One region of the Pseudomonas alkylphenolica genome, then DNA from elsewhere that is predicted to be linked to it. Evidence: riboswitches for the same ligand, from Rfam matches in the RefSeq annotation. Region 1 holds a riboswitch; the other holds the start of a gene.
What was found. Region 1 has a riboswitch for thiamine pyrophosphate ahead of PSAKL28_RS13915 (TenA family protein). Riboswitches for the same ligand answer to the same signal wherever they lie in the genome.
Positions count from the first base shown of each region.

Region 2: linked by a shared signal. The riboswitch ahead of thiC (phosphomethylpyrimidine synthase ThiC) and the one ahead of PSAKL28_RS13915 (TenA family protein) in region 1 are both predicted to bind thiamine pyrophosphate.

Region 1 covers NZ_CP009048.1:3,067,501-3,071,913, reverse strand. The annotation lists gene PSAKL28_RS13930 (hypothetical protein) at 1-188, shown strand, start outside; gene PSAKL28_RS13925 (hypothetical protein) at 401-685, shown strand; gene PSAKL28_RS13920 (TenA family protein) at 869-1,528, opposite strand; gene PSAKL28_RS13915 (TenA family protein) at 1,532-2,179, opposite strand; TPP riboswitch at 2,259-2,373, opposite strand; gene PSAKL28_RS13910 (type II secretion system F family protein) at 2,412-3,599, opposite strand; gene gspG (type II secretion system major pseudopilin GspG) at 3,615-4,037, opposite strand; gene PSAKL28_RS13900 (lytic transglycosylase domain-containing protein) at 4,216-4,413, shown strand, end outside.
Region 2 covers NZ_CP009048.1:5,262,753-5,267,165, reverse strand. The annotation lists gene waaA (lipid IV(A) 3-deoxy-D-manno-octulosonic acid transferase) at 1-559, shown strand, start outside; gene PSAKL28_RS24165 (TolC family outer membrane protein) at 635-2,065, opposite strand; TPP riboswitch at 2,208-2,312, shown strand; gene thiC (phosphomethylpyrimidine synthase ThiC) at 2,471-4,360, shown strand.

The DNA of each region.
Region 1 (4,413 bases):
CTGCGCATATCGTTGTACCCGCTTCAGTGGGATTACGCACTGGAGAGCAGGTGCGCGGGGTAACTGGCGATCTCTTCACCAGTGCTGTGCCAGTGAGTCGGCCTGGAGAGGAATTAAGGGTCCCAGTCCCAGTACAGCAACTTATGGCACTGGACCGTCAAGGTGTAAAAACTGGCAGTATGAGGTGATGGGTGAGGCCGAGTATAGCTCGGCGATAACACCGATAGCAGTACGACTAAACGGGTATGAAAATTGGAGCACTGTACCAGATCAATATCTCTATATTGGTCGTCCTGTAACTGTTGCTTCTCGGATTACACTTGAACTACTTCGTTCAGGCTCGGCTGGGGATCCGGCTGCTCTAACCAGCATACGGCCCAGTGGTATTAGGAGAATCCTATTGATTGAACAGTCAGCTAGAGTTAAATGGTCCTTCGATGGCACTGTCGACTACTTGAGGTTTCATGCTTACGGCGTTCAGGTTGGGGCCCCGACAATAGCGTTTTATGACGATTTGGGTTTGGTTGCTCAGCAACAATTACCTCTTGTTCATGAGCAAACCTTCGAATATACCGCTCCTGCCGGAAGAAATATTCGCTGGGCAGAGATTACCGCTTCACACCTCGATTACTCTTTTGCGATTTACGATGTGAGTTGGCGTTACGCAGACATTGCCATTCGTTAAAACATCATGGATGCAACCGATGTGTACAGGCGTTTGCTAAAAGGGAATCGTTGTAAGAAAGGGGGCTTAGTGCCCCTTTCTTACAGCGGATAAGTCCACAGCGATCAAAGCCTGCACTAATGCGGCGGAGTAGTATCAGCTAGAAAGCGTCGACTGCATCGCTGGCAATGCCAGCTCCTACAGTCAAACAGCATCCAACCCCATCTGCCAAAAATCTGCTTCCAGCCGCGAAGCCTGGGCAAACACCTTGACCAGCTCAGCAAACCGCCGCTCAGTCATCGTCCGCGCGGCCAGATCATCCAGATGCGCCCGCGCTGCCGTAGCAACACCCTGATACCCAGCGCCAGCATACTCGGCAATCCAGTCCCGATACGGATGATCCCCCAGCGCATCGACCCCTTGCGGCGTCAGGTTACGCCCAATCTCGGCATAACCGATCACACAGGGCGCCAACGCCACATGTAGATCCAGCAGATCCCCAGCCGCCCCGCAGTCCAGCACAAAGCGCGTATAGGCAACCGTCGCCTGATGCTCCGGCGTCGCGGCCAGGTCCTCAGGCGCCAAGCCCCAACGCTGGCACAAGCGCACATGCAACTCGGTCTCATCGAGAATCGCCGCCAACCCTGCCTGCGCCGCGCGGATATCGTCCAGCGTGCGGCTCTTGTAGGCGGCCAGCGCCCAGGAACGGGCGAACTGGATCAGGAACAGGTAATCCTGCACCAGGTACTTGCGAAACGCCGGCTGGGCGAGGGTGCCCGCGCCCATCTGACGGACGAAGTCGTGGTCGACGTAACTGTTCCAGTCGGCAGCGGCGGCCTGTTTCAGGCGGTCAAAGATGTCCATGGCTTATCCCTTGATATCGTAAGCAGCGTCGAAAAAGGCGTGTTCCAGCGCAACTGCACGCAGGAAGAAATCGGTACTGATCTGCGCTTGCGCCGGCCCCACCCGGTCCAGTTCCGCACGTAGAAACGCCACGAAGCTCTGGAAGTCCGGATTGTCGTGCAGGGTGATCCACTCAGCATGCTCGAAACGCGGAGGCAGTTGCTTTGGCGCGCGCAGGGCCCAATCCAGATACAAGCCTTCGGCAACGTTCAGCACCGCCAGGGCCGCAGCATAGGAACGGGTGGCCGCCGCCTCACGCATGATCGCCTTGAAGCCCGCGGTCGGCACTGAATCGGGTGCCTCAAGGCGTTGCGCCTCAGTGACCCCGAGCGCCTCGAAGGCGCGCAGGAAGTAGGTGTTCTCCTCACCCGAAATCACCCCGGTGAAGCGCCCCAGGCGGATACGCGCCTCGAAGGTGTCGGCACTGGCAATGGCCGCGCCGAGCAAGGTCAGGAAGGCGTCAATGAAGCGGTGGTCCTGGATCAGGTAATTGACCAGCACCGCATCGTCGAGGGTGCCGTCGAGCAGTTCGTTAACGAAACGGTGCTCGATCGATTGCGTCCAGCTCGGCTCACTCTGGCGGCGAAGGGTATCGGTGAAGCGTTCGGTCATTGGGCTGTCCTCAAAGATGGCGACAGCGAGACCGGGTAAAGCTGACATGGGCGGCCTCGCAGTGAGACCGGCAAAAAGGCAGGTTGGCAATCCCCATCCCTTCGCCGGCATGATCCGGATCAGGTTCGAAGGGTCACCGCGCTGCAGCTGTCAGCGGTTTCTCAGCCCGTTGCCGGGCTCCCCTTGGTGGCCGAATCTATACAGCAAGCGGGCAGGATTGTCACGTTGGCTGCTAGTGAATGCTGGAAGCCAACTCGAAGATCGGCATGTACATCAGGATCACGATCAAGCCGATCAACAGGCCGATGAATGTCATCAGCAAGGGTTCGAACAGACGCACGAACCACTCGATCCAGCGGCTGATTTCTTCGTCGTAGAAGTCGGCGCTGCGCTCCATCATCTGCCCGAGATTGCCCGATTGCTCGCCAGCCCGCAGCAAGCGCAGGGACACCGGCGTCACCAGTTGCCCGGCCTCCAGCGCCGCCGACAATGACAGGCCTTCGCGCACCCGCTCACAGGCATGTTCCAGGCGTTGCTTGGCAGCGACGCCGAGCAGGCCGCGGGCCATTTCCATGGCGGTGAGAATCGGGATGCCGCCTTGCAGCAGGATCCCCAGCGAGCGGTAGAAACGCGCCAGTTCATACATCACCAGGCGCCGGTGCAGGGCAGGCAGGCGCTCCATCTGGCGGTTCAGCCAGCGCCGTACCCGGGGATCACGGCGCAGTACAAACAAACCCGCCATCGAGCCGAGAAAGCCCAGGCCCAGCGGAGCCTGGTGAGCATGCAGGAACATCCCGGCCTGCATCAGCCAGCGCGACAGCCACGGCAGTTCGGTGCCCAGGCCTTCGAACACCAGGCTGAAGCGCGGCACCACATAGCCGAGCAGAAACAGCACCACGCCACCGCCGACCAGCAACAGCAGCAATGGATAGATCGAGGCGCTGACGATCTTCTGCCGCACTTCGTCCATGCGCTTGCGATAAGCGACGTAGCGCCCCAGGGCATCCCCCAGCGCGCCGGTCTTCTCGCTCGACTGTACCAGGGCGATATACAGCGCCGGGAACACGCTGGGTAATTGCCCCAAAGCCTGGGAGAAGGATTTGCCTTCATAGAGCAGGCGCACCAACTCGCCGAGGGTCTTGCGCGCCTGTGGCGCCGACTCTTTTTCCGCCAGGCTTTCCAGCGCATCGATCAGCGGCAGGCCGGCATTGAGCAGGGTGGTCAGCTCCTGGCTGAACAGCACCAGGTCGAAGGTTTCTGCGCGCCGCCATCGCAACTTCGCAAAGCGCTCGCAGTTACGCACGCTGACCACCCGCAAGCCTTGTTGCTCGGCCTGCAGGCGGGCCTGGCCGGCGTCCTGGGCGTCCAGCGTGAGCAGGACCACACCGGATTTCCCCAATGCCTTGAGCTCGTAGCGCATGTGTCGATCCTCCGCTTATTGCCAGCTGGTGATCTCGGCGTTCTCGCCGTCGCCGCCAGGCTGGCCGTCCTTGCCCATGGAGAGCAGGTCGTACTCGCCGTTTTCACCGGGTTGGCGGTAGATGTAGTTACGCCCCCAAGGGTCCTGAGGGACTTTTTTCTGCAGGTAAGGGCCAGACCAGCGGCTCTCATCGCTGGGCGCGGTGACCAGCGCCTGCAGGCCTTGCTCGGAATTGGGGTAATGCCCCACTTCCAGGCGATACAGGTCCAGCGCCTTGCTCAAGCCTTCAATCTGCGCCCTGGCCACCTTGGCCTCCGAGCGTCCCAACTGACTGAAGTACTTGGGGGCAACGATGCCGGCAAGCAGACCCAGTACCACCAACACCACCAGCAGTTCGAGCAGGGTGAACCCTTGTTGCGAGTACTTTTTTTTGTTCATGACAAGGCCCTCCGTAGTGCGCCTGCAAGGGCTTATGCAATTGCCGTGCGCGTCTGCGCCGAGCCTTTGCGCCACGGGCCCGGCAAGGCGGCACAGTGCTTGCGTCAGTGGATAAAAGCCTCGGCAATCGGGGCATATCCCCCACTTTTCGGGGAACGCAAACGGGGAGGGCGTGACGATGCACTGGCTCACTGCAGGACTCTTTGTATGGCTGGCGTGGACCCACCAGGTCCAGGCCGATGTGTATATCTCCATCAAGACCGACGGCAGCTACGTGCTGTCCAACGTCCACCGACCGGGTCGCACCTATCAACGGGTGATCAGCGAACCCGGGGTAAGCCTGGCCGGCAGCGGCCAGGCGCAACTGATCACCGGT
Region 2 (4,413 bases), 2.2 Mb from region 1:
GTGGATTGCCGCCAGCACCCATGAGGGCGAGGACGAAGTGATTCTCGCCGCGCACCGCCAGTTGCTGGAGCACCATGCCGATGCCTTGCTGATCCTGGTGCCACGGCATCCGGAGCGCTTCAACAGCGTATTTGAGTTGTGCGCGGCACAGTTCCCGACTGTCCGCCGTTCCAGTGCTGCCGCGGTGGCCGCGGATACGGCAGTGCTGCTCGGCGACACCATGGGCGAACTGCTGTTTCTTTATGCCCTGGCGGATATCGCTTTTGTCGGCGGCAGCCTGGTGCCCAATGGCGGGCATAACCTGCTGGAGCCAGCAGCTCTGTCATTGCCGGTGATTAGCGGCCCGCACCTGTTCAACTTCCTGGAGATCGCGGCGATGCTGCGCAACGCTGGCGCTTTGCAGGAGGTGGATGATGCCCAGGGGCTGGCGGCTGAGATCCGGCGACTGATCGAGTTGCCGCAGGATGCGCGGCGTATGGGCGAGGCGGGGCGGGCGGTGATGAAGGCCAACCAGGGCGCGTTGCAGCGCTTGCTGGATGGCTTGGGGCGGTTGCTCTGAAGCTTTCGCGGGGCAAGCCCGCTCCCACCGAGCAGTGTTGAATCCGGTGGGAGCGGGCTTGCCCCGCGATGCTGTTTAAGGCCGGGCGTCGAAGTTAGCCTTGGCCAATGCCGCCAGATCAGGTGGCAGGAAGTCTTTGTCCGGGTTGTAGTCCGGCTTCAGATAGCGGCTCAGGTCGGTCAGGTCCTGCGGGCTCAAGGTGCCCGCCGCCTGCTTCAGGCGCAGGTTGTCGAGGATGTAGTCGTAGCGGGTGTTGTTGTAGTCACGCACCGAGGTGTACAGCTGGCGCTGGGCATCGAGCACGTCGACGATGTTGCGGGTACCGACCTGGTAACCGATCTCGGTGGCTTCCAGAGCGCTCTGGTTGGAGATGATCGACTGCTTGCGTGCCTGCACCTGCTCCACGTCGGTATTGACCGCACGGTGCAGGTTGCGGGTGTTTTCCACCACCTGGCGACGCAGGCTTTCACGCTGCTGTTCGCTCTGGCTCAGGCGCTGATAGGCCTCGCGCACTTGCGAGCTGGTCAGGCCGCCGCTGTAGATCGGAATATTCAACTGCAGGCCAACGCTGGTCTGTTCGACGTCGCCGCTGATGGGCCCGCCGAGGTTGGGGTTGGTGAAACCGAGGTTGTCGTTGTCGCCTTTCTGGTACTGCGCTACCGCATCCAGGGTTGGCGCGTGCCCGGCCTTGCGCTGGCGCAGGGTTTCTTCGGCGGCGGTGACGGCGTAGTTGGTCGCTTGCAGGTTGAGGTTCTGCTTGCCGGCGGTTTCGACCCAGGACGTGGCGTCATTCGGTACCGGGACCTGCACCGGCAGGGTGTGGCGGATGCCCTGGATCGCGTCGTAGTTGCGGTTGGTCAGGGTGATCAGTGCTTCGAACGCGTCATCGACCTGGCGTTGCGCGACGATCCGGTTGGCCCGGGCCGTGTCGTAACTGGCCTGGGATTGCAGGACGTCGGTCTTGTCCGAAAGGCCGACATCGAAGCGTTCATTGGACTGATCCAGCTGACGCTTGAAAGCGGCTTCTTCGGCTTTGGTCGACGCCAGGTTGTCCTGGGCGCGCAGCACCGCAAAATAGTTCTCGGCTGTTTGCAGGATCAGGTTCTGTTCAGTGGCCGACAACTCCAGCGCCGCCTGTTCATTGACCGCTTCGGCAGCCTGCAACTGGAACCAGCGATCGGCACGGAACACCGGTTGGGCCAGGGTTGCCGACCAGGAATTGCCGCTGCGGTTGGAGGTAGTCGATGGTTCATCGAGCTTGGTCCGGGTGCTCTGCATCTCGGCACCGGCCGAGAGATTTGGCAGCAGGCCGGCCCGGGCCTGGGGTACCACTTCCTTTTGCGCGCCATAGTTGGCACGGGCTGCGGCGAGGTCGGCGTTGTTATCCACAGCCTCCTGATAGACGCTGACCAGATCGGTTTTCGCTGACAAGGGCGCGTCTGCTGCCCAGGCCATTCCGTTGATAGCACAAGACACGGCAAGGGCCAGTGAAAGTTTGCGCAGCATAGGGCGATCCTTGAACGATTGAGTCTTTCTGAACCGGTGAGTGTAGATGCGCGGGCACTTTGCAACAATCGGCCAATTACACCATTTATCGTCACCGTGTTTGTACTGTTGGCTTTGCAGCGGCGTCCAGTCTAGACTGGGCGCGTTCTTGTCGGGGTGCCTTGCGTTGAGGCTGAGATCGGATAATCCGGATCCCGTTGAACCTGATCAGGTTAGCGCCTGCGTAGGGAACAAGATTTCTCGCTTTCCCGGCGAGTCTCTTGTGTCAGGTCCGGGAATGTCGAGCCAGCCGTAAGTAGCTGCAGGCATCCCCGCACATCTGGCACAGCACCGCTCCTGGTGCGTCCGTGCCTTTCAGGTTCTCCCCGACATTCCACTGCTAGGAAGCCGTCTGGAGAGCCTGTGATGAGTAAACAAGAAAAATACCTGACCAATCTGAGTGAGTCGGCCCAGGTCGATCAGCAGTCCGTACAGCCGTTCACCCGTTCGCGCAAAATCTATGTCGAAGGCTCGCGCCCGGACATCCGCGTGCCGATGCGTGAAATCAGCCTGGACGACACTCCGACCGATTTCGGCGGTGAAGCCAACGCGCCGGTGCTGGTCTACGACACTTCCGGCCCCTACACCGACCCCAATGTCGTCATCGACGTGCGCAAAGGCCTGAGCGATGTGCGTTCGGCCTGGATTGACGCCCGTGGTGACACCGAGCGCCTGCCCGGGTTGTCGTCGGACTTCGGCCAGCAGCGTCTGGCGGATGCCGAGCTGACCAAGCTGCGTTTTGCCCATGTGCGCAATCCGCGCCGGGCCAAGGCCGGCGCCAACGTCAGCCAGATGCACTACGCGCGCCAGGGCATCATCACCGCCGAGATGGAATACGTCGCCATCCGCGAGAACATGAAGCTGCAGGAAGCCCGCGCCGCCGGCCTGCTCGACCAGCAGCACCCGGGCCACAGCTTCGGTGCCAGCATCCCCAAGGAAATCACCGCCGAGTTCGTCCGTGAGGAGATCGCCCGTGGTCGCGCGATCATTCCGGCCAACATCAACCACGTTGAACTGGAGCCGATGATCATCGGCCGCAACTTCTTGGTGAAGATCAACGGCAACATCGGTAACAGTGCGCTGGGCTCTTCGATCGAAGAAGAAGTGGCCAAGCTGACCTGGGGTATCCGTTGGGGTTCGGACACGGTCATGGACCTGTCCACCGGCAAGCACATCCACGAAACCCGCGAGTGGATCATCCGCAACTCGCCCGTGCCGATCGGTACCGTGCCAATCTACCAGGCCCTGGAAAAGGTCAATGGCGTCGCCGAAGACCTGACCTGGGAGCTGTTTCGCGACACCCTGATCGAGCAGGCCGAGCAGGGCGTGGACTACTTCACCATTCACGCCGGCGTGCTGTTGCGTTATGTGCCGCTGACCGCCAAGCGCGTTACCGGTATCGTCAGCCGTGGTGGTTCGATCATGGCCAAGTGGTGCCTGGCGCATCACAAAGAGAACTTCCTCTACACCCATTTCGACGAAATCTGCGAAATCATGAAGGCCTACGACGTCAGCTTCTCGCTGGGCGACGGCCTGCGTCCGGGTTCGATTGCTGATGCCAACGATGCGGCGCAATTCGGCGAACTGGAGACCCTTGGCGAACTGACCAAGATCGCCTGGAAACACGATGTCCAGTGCATGATCGAGGGCCCTGGCCACGTGCCGATGCAGTTGATCAAGGAGAACATGGACAAGCAGCTGGAATGCTGCGACGAAGCACCGTTCTACACCCTCGGCCCGCTGACCACTGATATTGCCCCGGGTTACGACCACATCACCTCCGGTATCGGTGCGGCGATGATCGGCTGGTTCGGTTGCGCCATGCTCTGCTACGTGACGCCCAAGGAGCACCTGGGCCTGCCGAACAAGGATGACGTCAAGACCGGGATCATCACCTACAAGATCGCCGCTCACGCTGCCGACCTTGCCAAGGGCCATCCGGGCGCGCAGATCCGTGACAATGCCTTGTCCAAGGCGCGCTTCGAGTTCCGTTGGGAAGACCAGTTCAACCTTGGCCTGGATCCGGACACCGCACGTTCGTTCCATGACGAAACCCTGCCCAAGGATTCGGCCAAGGTCGCGCACTTCTGCTCGATGTGCGGGCCGAAGTTCTGCTCGATGAAAATTACCCAGGAAGTGCGTGAGTACGCCGTCAACCAGCGCATTGATGCGGTGGATGTGGCGGTCGAGGACGGCATGCGCGAGCAGGCCGAGCGGTTCCGCCAGGAAGGCAGCCAGTTGTACAAGAAGGTGTAACCGCATCGCGGGGCAAGCCCGCTCCCACAGAGATTACCTGTGGGAGCGGGCTT